2 regions of the Ramlibacter sp. PS3R-8 genome follow, and region 1 is predicted to be linked to the other one. Evidence: predicted binding sites of a transcription regulator. Region 1 holds the regulator's gene; the other holds the start of a gene.
The links. The regulator FNR, encoded in region 1, switches genes on or off when oxygen is low (the NO sensors DNR and NnrR bind a similar motif). The targets are predictions, from matches to a motif close to TTGATNNNNATCAA.

Region 1 (7,422 bases):
GCGCTGCGGCTTGGTCGGCGTCTGTCCCGAGCACCGACCACAGAAATGGCGCAGCGGCGGAAAGAAGGGCCACTTCACCCCGGTTGCTTTCACACGGATCCATGTCGTAGTGACACACCGCGCCCCATGCATCCCCGGCGGGACTCTCGATGACCGCCCCGCAATAACTCGCGATCGGGCTGTTCTTCATCCACGGCACGCGATCGTCGCGATGGCCGTTGATCACGACGAGGGATTGGCCCGTCCGCTGCAGGTGGGCGCAATAAGCGGTCGCGATGGGGACATCCTGGCCGCGCACGACGGCCTTGTCCCACTTGTCCACCAATTCGACACTTTTGAGCACTTCGCCGCTGAACTGAAAAACCCCGGTGAACCGGTATGGCGTGCGCTCGTTGAGCAGCTCGAGACCACCCCTGCGTCCGCCGGCGGCCAAACGAACCTTAAACTCGGGCAGACCCGAGATGTCTGGCGAACCTGGCGCGTCTGGACTGCCGCGCGAGGGGGAATGACTGGTCATGCGAGTGGCTCCGCCCTTGTGTGATCGAAGTCTGGTTGCCAGTTGAGCATGAGCTAGCAGAGGTGTCTGTTCGGTGCCGTACCAATGACCGTGACGATCGAAGCCCTGAGGCAGCGCCTGCGCGCCGCCGGCGCCGGGCCGTCCCACGAGCAACGCGTGCTGCGCCTGTGGTCCCAGGCCTTGCCGCAGGACAGCGGCAAGCGCCGCATCGAGGACTTCCTCCCAGCCGCCCTCCTCTCGGCCCTGTCCGGAATCGAAGCCGAGCTCGCGTCGATCACCAGGCTGCGCAGCGCCCACCCCGCCGAGGACGGCGGCGAACGCCTGCTGGTCGAATTGGCCGACGGCCAGATGGTGGAAAGCGTGCTGCTGCCGCGGGACGGACTGTGCATCTCCTCCCAGGTCGGGTGCGCGGTCGGCTGCCTGTTCTGCATGACCGGGCGCGACGGCCTGGTGCGGCAGCTGGGGAGCGCGGAAATGGTGGCGCAGGTGGCGCTGGCGCGCGCCCGCCGGCCGGTCCGCAAGGTGGTGTTCATGGGCATGGGTGAGCCGGCGCACAACCTGGACGCCGTGATCGAAGCGATCGAGTTCCTGGGCACGGCGGGGAACATCGGCCACAAGGACCTCGTGTTCTCGACCGTGGGCGACCCGCGCGTTTTCGAGCGGCTGCCGCTGTCACGCGTGAAACCGGCCCTGGCCCTGTCCCTCCATACGACGAAGCCGGCCCTGCGCCAGCAATTGCTGCCACGCGCGCCGCGCATGACTCCGGAGGAACTCGTGGAGGCCGGAGAAAACTACGCGCGCGCCACCGGCTACCCCATCCAGTACCAGTGGACCTTGCTGGAAGGCGTGAACGACGGCGACGACGAACTCGATGGCATCGTCCGCCTGCTGGCCGGCAAGTACGGCGTGCTGAACATGATCCCGTTCAACAAGGTGGACGGCATCGATTTTCGCCGTCCATCATCGGAGCGCGCGGCGGAAATTGCCCGCACGCTGCATCGGCGCGGCGTGCTCACCAAGCTGCGACAGTCTGCAGCCCAGGACGTCGAAGGGGGTTGCGGACAGCTGCGCGCGCGCAGCATCCAGGTGGTGCGAAAGCCCGTGCCTGCCTAGCGTCAGCGGGCGGCCGTCAGGCGCAGCAGTTCGGCGCGCTTCATCCGCAGGTAGTCCTCGCGCCCCACCTCGCGCAACTGCCGCGGATACTTTTCCGTGGCATCGAACCACGCCTGCAGGCGCTTTTCGACCTGCTGCTCGCCCGGCAGCGACAGGGAATCCAGGTAGGCGTCGATGGCCAGGTAGTAGCGCATGGTGTTGCGCTCCACCACGCCGCGCATGCCGCCGACGAACCCGTCGTCTCCAGCCTTCGTGCGGGTGAAGCCCACCTTGTCCTGCCCCTTCGTGCCGAGGTACACCTTCATCGCGATCTCGCTGGCGGCCCCGTGGCTCAGCGCGTAGCCCATGTGCAGGAAGGTGCGGCCGCCTTCCAGCGGCACGGCTTCCGCCATCAGCTGGTAGTCGCGGGTGTCGTACGGACCGTCCACCGCATCCATCTGCACCGACAGGTAGTCGGCCCGGGTCACGGGGGCCTTCCAGCCAAACGCCAGCAACGTCGCGGACGACACCGCCTGCGGCTCCTTCTTGCCGACGCGAACCTCGACACGCGGGCCATCCACACCGTCGGCGCGCCGGCAATGCTTGGTGTTCAGGTGCAGCATGAGGATCTCGCACCAGCGGCCGGGATCGGACAGCGCCCCCCGCACCGACTCGAAGGGATGGTCGAGCACGGCGTACACGTCTCCCTCGATGCGCCGCGAAGCCTCCTGGGACTGCAGCACCACCGGCCCGCCAAAAGCATTCTGGGCGAGCTGCTGCGCCATGCCGGCATGCCGCGCGCGCAGCGCTGCGGGGCCAAGCGGCGCCGCGGCTTGCGCCACGCCGACGAATGACATCGCCAGCAGGCCCGCCGCCGCGCAACGCTTCCAATACTTCATGCTCTCTGGCCCTCCCCTGCGGCCGGGCTGTCCGCCGACCGCAGCAATGCAATGACTTCGTCGTCGTCCAGTTGAGGAAACGACCCGTAGAACTGGCTCACCGCGATGAATCGCCGGGGGGTGTCCAGGCAGACGACTTCGTCCGCATGTTCCTGCACCAGCCTGACGCTTTCCGGTGCACCCACCGGCACCGCGCAAACCAGCCGGGCCGGTTGGCGCTGGCGGACGGCATGCAGCGCCGCGATCATGGTGGCGCCGGTGGCCAGGCCGTCGTCGACGACGATCACGGTCCGGCCCTGGGCATCCTTGCGCAGCCGCCCCGGGGTATAGAGTTCCCGGCGCCGGGCCAGTTCCTGCATTTGCAGCGCTTTCTGCTCCTCGACGTAATCGGGCGTGGCGCCCACGGAAGAGGCTTGCGAACTCAGGTAGACCCAGCCGGACTCATCCACGGCGCCGATGGCGAATTCGGGTGCGCCAGGCGCATGCAGCTTGCGCACGAGCACGATCTCCAGTTCCCCCTGGAGCTCGCGCGCTATCCGTGCGGCCATGGGTACGGCGCCACGCGGAATGGCGAGCACCAGCGCGTTGTGTCCCCGGTACTGCGACAGGGCCGCGGCCAGCCGGCCCGCCGCTTCGATGCGATCCGTGAACATGGAAGCCCTCCTGCCGAACTATACGGCCAGGCGAGCCGGTGCAGGCCGCTTACTGCACGCGCGTCTCGAAGACGCGGGTCAGGCCGTCCAGGTCGCTGATGCGCACGTGTCTCTTGTCCACTTCGAGCAGCCGTTGGTGCTGGAAAGCGGAGAAGGTGCGGCTGACGGTCTCGAGCTTCATGCCCAGGTAGCTGCCGATCTCGGCCCGCGACATGCGCAGGTGAAACTCGGTGGGCGAGTAGCCTCGCGCCTTCATGCGCTGCGACAGGTTCAGCAGGAAGGCGGCCAGCCGCTCTTCGGCGTTCATGCTGCCCAGCAGCATCATCAGGCTGTGTTCGCGCACGATCTCGCGGCTCATCAGGCGGGAGAGGACGTGCTGGAGGTCGGGGCTGGCGGAAGCCAGCTCGCTGAGGTTGGCGTACGGGATCGCGCAGATCTCCGCATCTTCCAGCGCCACGGCGCTGCTGGCATGCTTGCCGGACGCCAGGCCGTCCAGTCCGAGCAGTTCGCCGGCCATCTGGAATGCGGTCACCTGCTCGCGGCCGTCCTTGAGCGCCATGTGCGACTTGAAGGTGCCGCTGCGCACCGCGTAGATGAACTGGAACTTTTCGCCTTCGCGGTAGAGCGCGTCTCCTTCCTTCACCCGCCGCCGCGCGAACCTGAGGCCGTCGAGCCGTTCGACATCGCTGACGGTGAGGCCGCATGGCAGGCACAGGTCCTTCAGGTGGCAAGTGGAGCACTGCGTCTTCAGCGGTGCTGGCGTGGCGGTGCGGGCGAGGTTGGCGGGCGGCATGAAGTGCAGGGGGCTGGCGTGAAGCGCGGCGGATTGCATGGAGGTTCCCTCATCTCTTTGTGTCTGTCGTGCTCAGTGGACGGCGTGGGCGCCCGCGGCGGCGACGGCGACCGCGAGCTGGTCGAATTCGCTACTCTTGTCCAGGAAGCGGGCGGCGCCCTGCCCCAGGTAACGCTTGCGGTAAGCGGGGCCGCAGTTGTTGCTGAAAACGACAAAGGCAACAAGCGGGTCGGCCTGGCGGACGGCTTGCATCACCTGCAGCCCGGTGCCGCCTTCGAGCTGGTGGTCGAGCACCACCACGTCCGGATGGACTTCCAGGATTCCGCTGATGCATCCCTGCGGCGAGCCGGCCTCGCCGACGATGGTGAAGGCGGCGTCCCGCAGCAGGCCATTGACCCGCTGGCGGATGGCGGCCGAGTCGTCCGCGAGGAAGACGGTGACGGGGGCGTTGCGTGGGGCCATGCCGTACTGTCGTTCTTGCCGCCTCGCCCGGCCATCGGCGGTGGCTGAATCGAAGGCTCGGACGGGTCCCAAACGCGACCGGAAGGATGACCAGAGGCGCTAGGAATCGTCCTAGCACACGTGTCTCATGACTCATCCGCTCACACTTTTCGTGAATTGCGTCACCTTTGGATACTTGTCAATCCCCCGTATTGCGAATACGTTGGGGGCCGTCGTACCACTGATAGGCTTGCCCTCGCAGGCAGGCGTCATCTCAAATATGCGTTGGTTCAAAGGAAATCTTCGAAGCAGCATCTACGGGCTGCTCGGCAACCCTGTCGCCCCGAGCGACTCCGTGCTGGACGAAGGCACGGAGGACATCCGCGAGGCGATGCTGTCGCTGCTGGGTGAAGAGGGTGGCCGGCGTTTCGCCAATGTGACGCGGCGGGTCCGTTATGCCAACGACGTGCAGGCGCTGTGGTACCTGCGCGGGGACGTCATGGCGGCCCTGGCGGCCACGCAGGGCGAAGCCTCCGCACGCAGCAAGGTGCTGCACATCACCGAGATGTTCCACGGGCTGCTGCCTGGCAGCCTGAGCTCGCGTCCGAGTCCGCTGACCGGCTGAGCCATCCGCCCTAGTGGCGGTGTCCCCAGATCACGAAAGCGTCGCGGCCTTCAACCGCCAGGGTGACCTTGGCCCCGACAGGCAGGCACACCTTGGTCGGTACATGGCCGAACGGCAGGCCGGTGAGGACCGTCGCCTTCACCTGCGTGCGCAGCCAATCCACCACCGTCTTCAGCCTGAAGCCCTTGTCGTGCGGCACCGGCACCCAGTTGGTGAAATGCCCGAGCAGGATCGCCTTCTGCCGCTGCAGCACGCCGGCATACAGCAGCTGCGTCAGCATGCGTTCGATGCGGTAGGGGTGCTCGTGCACGTCCTCGAGGAACAGGATTCCGCCCTTCACCTTGGGTAGCCACGGCGTGCCCGCCAACGCGGCGACGATGGCGAGGTTGCCGCCCCAGAGCACGCCCTTTTCCTGGAGCGGCTTGGCCATGCGTTCGGCGGCCGGCAGCTGCCATCCGGTGCCCTCGCCCTGCAGCGTGACGAGATCGTCGAAGCACGCCTGCATGATGTCGTCGGGTTCGGGCTCCACGCCGAAGTCCTCCCCGATGGCCGGGCCCGCCCACGTCGTCCGCCCCGTTTCGGCGAGCACCGCGCTCTGGAAGGCCGTGAAGTCGCTGAGGCCCACGAACTGCGTGCCGCCGTCGATCGCCCGGGCGATCTGCTTGTAAGGCAGCTGCGGCAGCAGCCGCGTCAGCCCGTAGCCGCCGCGCGTGATGATCGCGACGTCGGCGCCGCTGTCGGCCGCGCGGCCGATGGCGGCCAGGCGCGTCGCGTCGTCGCCGGCAAAGCGCATGTGGGTCGCGAACACGGCCGGATCGAGCTCCACCTCGTGGCCCAGGGCCTTCAGGCGAGCGACGCCGCGCCGGACAGCGGCCTTGTTTCGCACAGCACTGGAGGGAGAGAAGATGTAGATGCGCTTGGTCACGGGCGGAAGTATCCCACCGCCGCGCGCGCGATCTCCTCGCCATGCTCCTGGACGAAATGGCCGGCCTGGGGCAACACGGTCGGTTCCGGGCAACCCCGGATCTGCTCGCGCAGCGCCTGCATCACGGGCACGCCGAGCACCGGGTCTTGCGCACCCACCGCCATCATCGTGCGACCCGACCAGCGCTCCCGCAGGAAGTCGCGCGCCGCGCGCGACACGGCGGCGCCACCGGCCTCGGGACGCGCGGGCACCATTGCCGGAAAGGCACGCAGGGCAGCGCGATGGCCCAGGTCCGGGAACGGCGCGTCGTAGGCGGCGCACTCCTCCAGCCGCAGGTGCGGGTTGCCGCGCGCGAACAGCCGCCCGATGTCGAACCCCGGGTTCCTGGCGCACATGTCGCGCCAGGCGATGAATCCCGGGCTGAGCGGCGCATCGCCGGTCCCCAGCGTCGTATTCATCACGAGCAGGCCGTCGTAGCGCTCCGGCGCCTCCATCGGCAGTGTCAGCCCGAGCAGGCCGCCCCAGTCCTGGACCACCAGCACGACGTGCCGCAGGTCGAGCCGCTCCACCAGTTCCAGCAGAACCTGGCGATGCCATTCGAAGGCGTGGGTGGCGTCGCGCTTGGGCTTGTCGCTCTTGCCGAACCCCGGCATGTCCGGCGCCACCACGCGGTCGCCGGCTGCCAGGAACACCGGGATCATGCGGCGGTACAGGTAGCTCCACGCCGGGTTGCCGTGCAGGCAGAGCCAGGTGCGGGAGGCATCCGGAGGGCCTTCGTCCAGGTAGTGCATGCGCAGGCCGGCCAGCGACGGCAGGTCGGCGACGTAATGCGGATCCCAGGGGTAGTCCGGCAAGTCGCTGAAGCGATTGTCCGGCGTGCGCAAGGCGTCATCGCGCAAGGGCTGGGCGGCGCCGCGGGCCTCCACGCGGCGGGCGCGGAAAAACTCGGTGAGCAATGCACCGCACTCCGCCGCCAGCACGCCGCCTTCGACGGCGGTCTGGTGGTTCAGGCGGCGCTGCACGAACAGGTCGACCACGGAGCCGGCGGCGCCCGTCTTCGGGTCGGCAGCGGCGTAGACGACGCGCGCCAGCCGCGCGTGCAGCATCGCACCGGTGCACATCGTGCAGGGCTCCAGCGTCACGAACAGCTCGCAGCCATCCAGGCGGTAGTTGCCCAGGGCTTGCGCCGCTTGCCGCAAGGCACGGATTTCGGCGTGCGCGGTGGGGTCGTGCTGCGTGACCGGTGCGTTGTGGCCCCGCCCGACGATCTCGTTTCCGTGCACCACGACGGCCCCGACCGGCACCTCGCCGGCCTCGGCGGCGAGGCGCGCCTGCGCCAGCGCTTCGCGCATGAAGCGCGCGTCGCGCGAGCGCGCGGTGCTCACTTGTCGTTGTCCGGCATGGGCCGCGCCTGCTGCACGGCGCCCTGCACTGCCTGCTCGAACTGCTTGACCTGCTGCTGCGGCGTGGCCGCCGG
Region 2 (7,422 bases), on a different contig from region 1:
GCCACAGCCGGGCCTCCGCTTCCGTGGTTGCGGCCGCGACCACGCGGATGCCGCCCAGCGAGGCGAACATGTCATCCAGCAAGCCACGCATCCGGAGGAGGTCTTCCACCAGGAACACCCTGACTTCCACACTGTCTCCCAGTTCGACTGTCGACCACATTCTGTTTCGGAAGTCCTGGCAACGGTGCTCATTGCAACGGCTTGCTAATGACAGCCGCGCCAGCTGGAGCCTGCGCTCCTTCTGCTAACCTCGACCGCATGTCCACCGATGCGCTGCCCGCCGTGGTGGCGCTCGCCGGCCCCACAGCGTCGGGCAAGAGCGCCGCGTCGCTTGTCCTGGCCGAGGCGCTGGACGCCGAGATCGTCAGCGTCGATTCCGCGCTCGTGTACCGCACCATGGACATCGGCACGGCCAAGCCCAGCCGCGAGGAACTGGCGCGGGTGCCGCACCATCTCATCGACATCCTCGATCCCGCCGAGCGCTACAGCGCTGCCGCCTTCGCCAGCGACGCGCAGCGCCTCGTGCGCGACATCCGCGCGCGCGGCCGGCGCGTGCTGCTGGTCGGCGGCACGATGCTGTACTTCAAGGCGCTGTTCGAGGGGCTGGACGCCCTGCCGGCGGCCGACGCCGGCCTGCGCGCCGAGCTGGAAGACGAAGCAGCGCGCCGCGGCTGGCCGGCGCTGCACGCGGAGCTGGCAGCCGTGGACGCGGTGACGGCGGCGCGCCTGCCGCCGAACGACGCACAACGGATCCAGCGCGCGCTGGAGGTCTATCGCGCCACCGGCGTGCCCTTGTCGCAATTGCACGCCGGCAAGGGCCGCAGTGCGGGCTTGCAGCCGGACTTGTTCCTCTCTCTCGAACCGGCGGATCGCGCATGGCTGCACGAACGCATCGCCAAGCGCTTCGACCAGATGCTGGCCGCCGGCTTGATCGACGAGGTTCGGGCGCTGCGCGCGCGCGGCGACCTGCATGCCGAGCTGCCCAGCATGCGCTGCGTCGGCTACCGGCAGGCGTGGGAGGCCCTGGACGGCGCATTCTCGCTGGATGAACTGCGCGAGCGCGGCATCGCCGCCACCCGCCAGCTGGCCAAGCGCCAGCTCACCTGGCTGCGCAGCATGCCGCAGCGTCGCGTGATCGCGTGCGACGCGCCGGACGCCCTGGCGCAGGTGCTGCGCGCCGCGGGGGCGACCGCATGAGCGTCCAGGTGCGCAATGTCGCCAAGCGGTACGGCACGATCGACGTGTTCCGCGGCGTGTCGCTCACGGTGTCGGCCGGGGAGTTCGTCGCCATCGTCGGCGAGTCGGGCGTCGGCAAGTCCACCTTGCTCAACTGCATGGCGGGGCTGGACACGTGGGACGAGGGTGGCATCACCATCGACGGCACCGACCTGGCGACGCTGGACGACGAAGGGCGGGCGCTGCTGCGGCGGCACAAGCTCGGCTTCGTGTTCCAGGCCTTCCACGTCCTGCCGCACCTGGACGTGGCGCAGAACATCGGCCTGCCGTTGCTGCTGCTGCAGCGGCCGGACCGCGCGCGGGTGGAGGCGATGCTGGAGGCAGTCGGCCTGGCCGGTCTCGGGGCGCGGCTGCCGCAGGAGTTGAGCGGCGGCCAGTTGCAGCGGGTGGCCATCGCCCGCGCGCTGGTGCATCGCCCGAGCCTGCTGCTGGCCGACGAGCCGACCGGCAACCTGGACCCGGCGACGGCCGCGCGCGTGATGGAGGTGCTGCGCGCCCAGGCGCGGGACAGCGGCGCCGCACTGGTGCTGGTGACGCATTCCGCGGCGGCAGCCGCGCAGGCGGACCGCGTGCTGCAGTTGCGCAGCGACGGGGTGGTCAGCCCGGAGCGCTGAAGCCCAGGCGCTTGGCCAGCGCGGCCGCCGGCAGGGAGCCTTCGATCGTCTGGACCGCGCCGGTCTTGGGGTCCTTCCACACGATGGTGGGCACGCCGCCAAAGCCGAAGCTGTTCATGAGCTCGGTGTTCCTCTTCACCACGTCCCGGCCGGCCACGCCCATGGCCGAGATGCCACCCTGCTGGGCCCGCAGCGCGGCCTCGTGCTCGTCCATCGCCGCCGCCGGGTCACTGGCGACCAGGATGGTTGCGCCCTGCGCGAAGCTCTTCTCGTTGATCAGTCCCACCGGGATCCAGACGAAGCGCGCCTGCGAACGCAGCGGCCGCGAGGCATCCCACAGCGCGGCGCAATGGGGGCACTGCGCGTCGAAGAACACGTAGACCACCCGGGACGCCATCGACGAGCCGACGCTGAAGCCCTTGGCCTGCGCGGCAATGGTGTCCACGGAAACGGGCGTGGATCCGGCCGCCGGCTGGGCGGCAGGGGCAGTTTCGGTTTCCTTGCCGCAGGCGGCCAGCAGCGCAGCGGACAAGACGGCGATGAGCGTGAGGCGGCGGTTCAGGACGGGAGATGCATGCATGGGCTGGCGCACATTCTATGCGCGCCGCGCAACGCCTCAAGCCGCCCCTTGCGCCTGCTCCAGCAGCTCCGTGACCTCCTCCAGTTCCTCGGCAGCGCGTTGCACCTTGCGTTCCAGGATCTGGTTCTGCGCGATGGCCCACCCGATGTCACCGTGGCGAGCGTCAGCAGGGATGGCGCGATCGAGCGCGCCGTGGGTGAGGCCGAGCTCGGCGCTCGCGACTTCCAGGTCCTGCTGGACCTTGTCCGTGCGGTTCTTCGCCGCTTCGATGTGTTGTGTCGGCAATTGACTCATGGCAACCCTTTCTTTTTGAAGGCCCGCGAAGAGTAGGCGGCGGCCCAAGGCTGCGCCGTCAGGCACATCCGCACGCCGATGACGGAACCACGCTCATCACCCAGGACTTCCAGCCGGTTTACCAGTCGGTGCGCAGCACATGCGGATGCCGCTGTTCTCCTACAGGTTCCGCCATGTGTGCATTCCATCATGGATGACACGACCCAAGGAGAAAACGAAATGGCGACCCGAAACGAAAAAGATGCTTGTGACCTGCTGGATGCTGACCATCGCGCAGTGAAGAAAATGTTCAAGGACTATGAAGAGCTCACCAACTCCCGCGCCCGCAGCGCCGGCCAGAAGAAACTGGAGCTGGCCCGCCAGATCTGCCAGGAGCTGACCGTCCACGCGCAGATCGAGGAAGAGATCTTCTACCCGGCGTGCCGCGCCGCCTTCAAGGACACCGACCTGATCGCCGAGGCCGAAGTCGAGCACCAGACTGCCAAGGACCTGATCGCGCAGATCGAAGGCATGACCGAAGCCGACGAGATGTTCGACGCCAAGGTGAAGGTGCTTGGCGAGTACATCGACCACCACGTCAAGGAAGAGCGCGGCGAAATGTTCCCGAAGGCGCGCTCGGCCCGCAAGCTGGACCTGGTCGGCATGCGCGAAGAGATGATCGCGCGCAAGGAAGAACTGATGGGGCAGGAGGCGTAAGCCACCTCCGCACGGCGGCGGGCGGCACAATGCCGCCATGCTGCCGCTGCTGGCCACCTATTCCTGGCAGGAAGTCCGGCACCACGCGTGGCGCAGCGCCACGGCGGTGCTGGCCGTCACGCTGGGCGTGGCCCTCGCTTTCTCCGTCCACCTGATCAACGCATCGGCGCTGGACGAATTCGCCTCTGCCGCCCGGTCGGCAGGTGGACAACCTGACCTCGAACTCCGCTCCGCCAAGGGCGCCCTGCCTGAGGCGCTGTACGCGCGCGTCGCGACGGACGCGCAGGTCACGGCTGCCAGTCCGGTGCTGGAACTTCAGACTGTCGCCACCGCGGCCAGCGGTTCCCGAACCACGGTGCGCGTCGTCGGGATCGACGCGCTCGTCGCCGGCACCATCGCACCCACGCTCGTTCCCACTGTCACCCAGCCAGGCGACCGGCTCGCCATCCTGGCGCCCGACACCGTTTTCCTGAACGCGGCGGCGCAGGCGGTGCTGCCGGGCGATCGCCTGCGGCTGCAAGCCGGCATGCAGTTGCGCGAAGTGCGCGTGGCCGGCACCAGCAACGCCGGCGGCGGGCCGCTGCTGGTGATGGACGTCGCGGCTGCGCAAGACCTGTTCGGTCGCGGCGGCCAGTTGACGCGCATCGACGTGAAGCTCAAGCCAGGTGTTGCGCACGATGCGTGGCTGCGGAACATGACCTTGCCGGAGGACGTGCAGGCAGCCGTGCCCGGTGACGCAGGGCAGCGGGTCAGCCAGCTGTCGCGCGCCTACCGCGTCAACCTGACCGTGCTTGCGCTGGTGGCGCTCTTCACCGGGGCCTTCCTGGTGTTCTCGGTGCTCGCGCTCAGCGTCGCGCGGCGCGCGCAGCAACTGGCGCTGCTCGGCGTGCTCGGTCTCACGGCGCGGCAGCGCTTGCGGCTGGTGCTGGCGGAATCCGCGGTGCTGGGCGTGGTCGGCAGCGCGATCGGGATCGGCCTGGGCACCGCGTTGGCGGCGGCCGCGCTGTCGCTGCTGAAGGGCGACCTCGGCGGCGGCTACTTCCCGGGCGTTCGCCCGCAACTGCAATGGAACACTGCCGCGGCCGCGGGCTACGGCCTGCTCGGCGTGGTGGCGGCGATGGCGGGCGGATGGCTGCCGGCGCGCAGCGCGGCCCGCCTGCCGCTGGCGCAGACGCTCAAGGGGCTGGGCACGTCGCTGCCGCGCGGACGGCGGCATGTCCTCGGCTGGATCGCGTTGCTCGCGGCCGGCGCGCTGGCCCTGCTGCCCCCCATTGCCGGCATTCCGCTGGCCGCCTACGTTGCCATCGGATTGCTGCTGGTGGGCGGCATCTCGGTGCTGCCGGTAGCGGTGGGGGCGCTGTACGACCGCGTCGCGCCGCTGGTGGCCACGCGGCTGCTGCCGCTGCTGGCCGTGGAGCGCGCGCGGCGCGTGCGCGAAAGCGCGGCGGTGGCGGTCAGCGGCGTCGTCGCCGCATTGAGCCTGGCGGTCGCATTGACGGTGATGGTCGCCAGCTTCCGCCAGTCCGTCACGGACTGGCTGGACGTGGTGCTGCCGGCCGACCTGTACGTGCGCACCAGCATCAGCACGGGTGCCGGCGACACCGCGTACCTCACGCCGCAGCTGGTGCAGGCCGTCGCGCAACTCGAAGGCGTCGATCGGGTGGCGACCCAGCGCGTGCGCAGCCTGCCGCTGGATCCGGCTCGGCCCGCGGTGGTGCTGCTGGCGCGCAGCGCGGACCCCAGCGGCTCGCTGCCGCTGGTGGGCGAAGCCCTGCCGGCGCCGGCCGGCCAGGTGCCGGTGTACGTGAGCGAGGCGATGGTCGACCTGTATGGCGCCCGCCGCGGCGAGCCGCTGCCGCTGCTGCGCGCGGCACTGGGAGACCACGCCTTCTTCGTCGCCGGCGTCTGGCGCGACTACGTGCGGCAGACCGGCGCCGTCGTCATCGGGCAGGCCGACTACCTGCGCCTGACGGGCGACACGCGCGTCAACGACCTGCAGCTGTGGCTGGCGCCCGGCGCGTCGCCGGCCGACGTGCAGGCCCGCGTGCGCGAGCGGGTGGCGCGCGACACCGGCAATGCGGACCTCGTCGAGCTGGCCTCGGCCTCCGAGGTGCGAAGCGTGTCGTTGCGCATCTTCGACCGCAGCTTCGCCGTCACCTACTGGCTGCAGGCGGTGGCGATCGGCATCGGCCTGTTCGGCGTGGCCGCCAGCTTCAGCGCGCAGGTGCTGGCGCGGCGCAAGGAGTTCGGGCTGCTGCAGCACCTGGGGCTGACGCGGCGGCAGATCCTGGCGGTGGTCGCGGGCGAAGGCGCGGCGTGGACGCTGATCGGCGCGCTGGCCGGCCTGGCGCTGGGCCTCGGCGTGGCGGTGGTGCTGGTGCACGTGGTCAATCCGCAAAGCTTTCACTGGACGATGGACCTGCTGCTGCCTTGGGCACGCCTGCTGGCGCTGTGCGCCGCGGTCATCGTGGCGGGCACCATCACCGCATGGGTGGCCGGCCGCGCCGCTGCGGGCCGCGACGCCGTGCTGGCCGTGAAGGAGGACTGGTGATCGGCCGCCGGCCGTTGCTGGCCGCCCTGCCCGCGCTCGCCTTCGCGCGTCGCGCCGGCGCGCTGCCGCCGCGCCGCATCGCTTTCCCCGCCGACCATGGGGCGCACCCCGACCTGCGCACCGAGTGGTGGTACATCACCGGCCATGCGGAAAGCGGCGGCCGCAGCTTCGGCTTCCAGGTCACCTTCTTCCGCACCCGCGTCGATGCGACGCAAGGCATGCAGTCGGCTTTTGCGGCGAAGCAGTTGCTGTTCGCCCATGCGGCGATCACCGACGTGCACGGCCGCAAGCTGTGGCACGACCAGCGCATCGCCCGCGCCGGCTTCGGCATCGCGCAGGCCGGCGAACAGGACACGCAGTTGCGGCTGCGCGACTGGTCGCTGGTGCGCGAAGGCGAGGCGTGGCGCGCCGTGCTGCCGGCCAGCGGCTTCGCGCTGGACCTGCGCTGCACGCCGACGCAGCCGGTGCTGCTGCAGGGCAAGCAGGGCTTGTCGCGCAAGGGGCCGGAGGAGGCGCAGGCCAGTTACTACTACAGCGTGCCGCAACTCGCCGTCACCGGGCAGTTGTCACTGCAAGGCCGCAGCTTCGCCGTGACCGGCCGCGCCTGGCTGGACCACGAGTGGAGCGAGGAGGTGCTGCACCCGGACGCCGTCGGCTGGGACTGGGTCGGCATGAACCTGGACGACGGCAGCGCGCTCACGGCGTTCCGTTTGCGGCGCAAGGACGGCGGCACGCTGTGGGATGGCGGTTCGTTTCGCAGCGCGAGCGGGAGCCTGTACGTGGCCAGCCCGGGCGAAACCGAGTTCCGCGCGCAGCGGCGCTGGACCAGCCCGCTATCGAATGCGACGTATCCGGTGGAGTGGGTGATCCGCACGCCGGCGGACTTCTACACCGTGCGCGCGGTCATCGACAACCAGGAATTGGACAGCCGGGCGTCGACGGGAGCGATCTATTGGGAAGGGTTGTCGGAGCTTCTGGACAGCAACGGCAAGCGGGTGGGGCGGGGGTACCTGGAGATGACGGGGTATGCGGCGAAGCTGAGGTTGTGAGGCGTGTGTCGGGGTGCGGCTGCGCGCGCAACCCGACCTACATGAACGGCGCTTCGTAGGTCGGGTTGCGGCGCCAGCCGCACCCCGACACCGATCACGCGCCTGGGCGACGACCCCCGCGTCGTGCAGCCGCCCGAATTACCCCGCCGGCATCCCGAGCAGTGCTTCGTAGGTCGGGTTGCGGCGCCAGCCGCACCCCGACACCGATCAATGCGCCTGGGCGACGATCCCCGCGTCGTGCAAGCGCCCGAATTCCCCCGCCGGCATCCCGAGCAGTTCGTGCAGCACCTGCTCGGTGTGCTGACCCAGTCGCGGCGCCGGGGCGGCTGGCACACGCGGTACGGCGGAAAAGTCCAAAGGCAAGCCGGCGGCGAGCATGGGACCCACACCCGGCTGTTCGAT

Region 2: the regulator FNR is predicted to act here: its motif matches at 2,716-2,729, upstream of WG902_RS14735 (hemerythrin domain-containing protein).

Annotation. Positions count from the first base shown of each region.
Region 1 is NZ_JBBHGT010000001.1:588,382-595,803, reverse strand. It holds gene WG902_RS02800 (hypothetical protein) at 1-517, opposite strand, end outside; gene WG902_RS02795 (RNA methyltransferase) at 602-1,630, shown strand; gene WG902_RS02790 (hypothetical protein) at 1,633-2,508, opposite strand; gene WG902_RS02785 (phosphoribosyltransferase) at 2,505-3,161, opposite strand; gene fnr (fumarate/nitrate reduction transcriptional regulator Fnr) at 3,211-3,993, opposite strand; gene WG902_RS02775 (response regulator) at 4,027-4,416, opposite strand; gene WG902_RS02770 (hypothetical protein) at 4,676-5,020, shown strand; gene WG902_RS02765 (LD-carboxypeptidase) at 5,031-5,945, opposite strand; gene tadA (tRNA adenosine(34) deaminase TadA) at 5,942-7,330, opposite strand; gene WG902_RS02755 (hypothetical protein) at 7,327-7,422, opposite strand, start outside.
Region 2 is NZ_JBBHGT010000003.1:668,115-675,536, reverse strand. It holds gene WG902_RS14760 (response regulator) at 1-130, opposite strand, end outside; gene miaA (tRNA (adenosine(37)-N6)-dimethylallyltransferase MiaA) at 259-1,197, shown strand; gene WG902_RS14750 (ABC transporter ATP-binding protein) at 1,194-1,850, shown strand; gene WG902_RS14745 (DsbC family protein) at 1,834-2,430, opposite strand; gene WG902_RS14740 (hypothetical protein) at 2,467-2,715, opposite strand; gene WG902_RS14735 (hemerythrin domain-containing protein) at 2,944-3,420, shown strand; gene WG902_RS14730 (ABC transporter permease) at 3,458-5,971, shown strand; gene WG902_RS14725 (lipocalin-like domain-containing protein) at 5,965-7,020, shown strand; gene WG902_RS14720 (CoA transferase) at 7,228-7,422, opposite strand, start outside.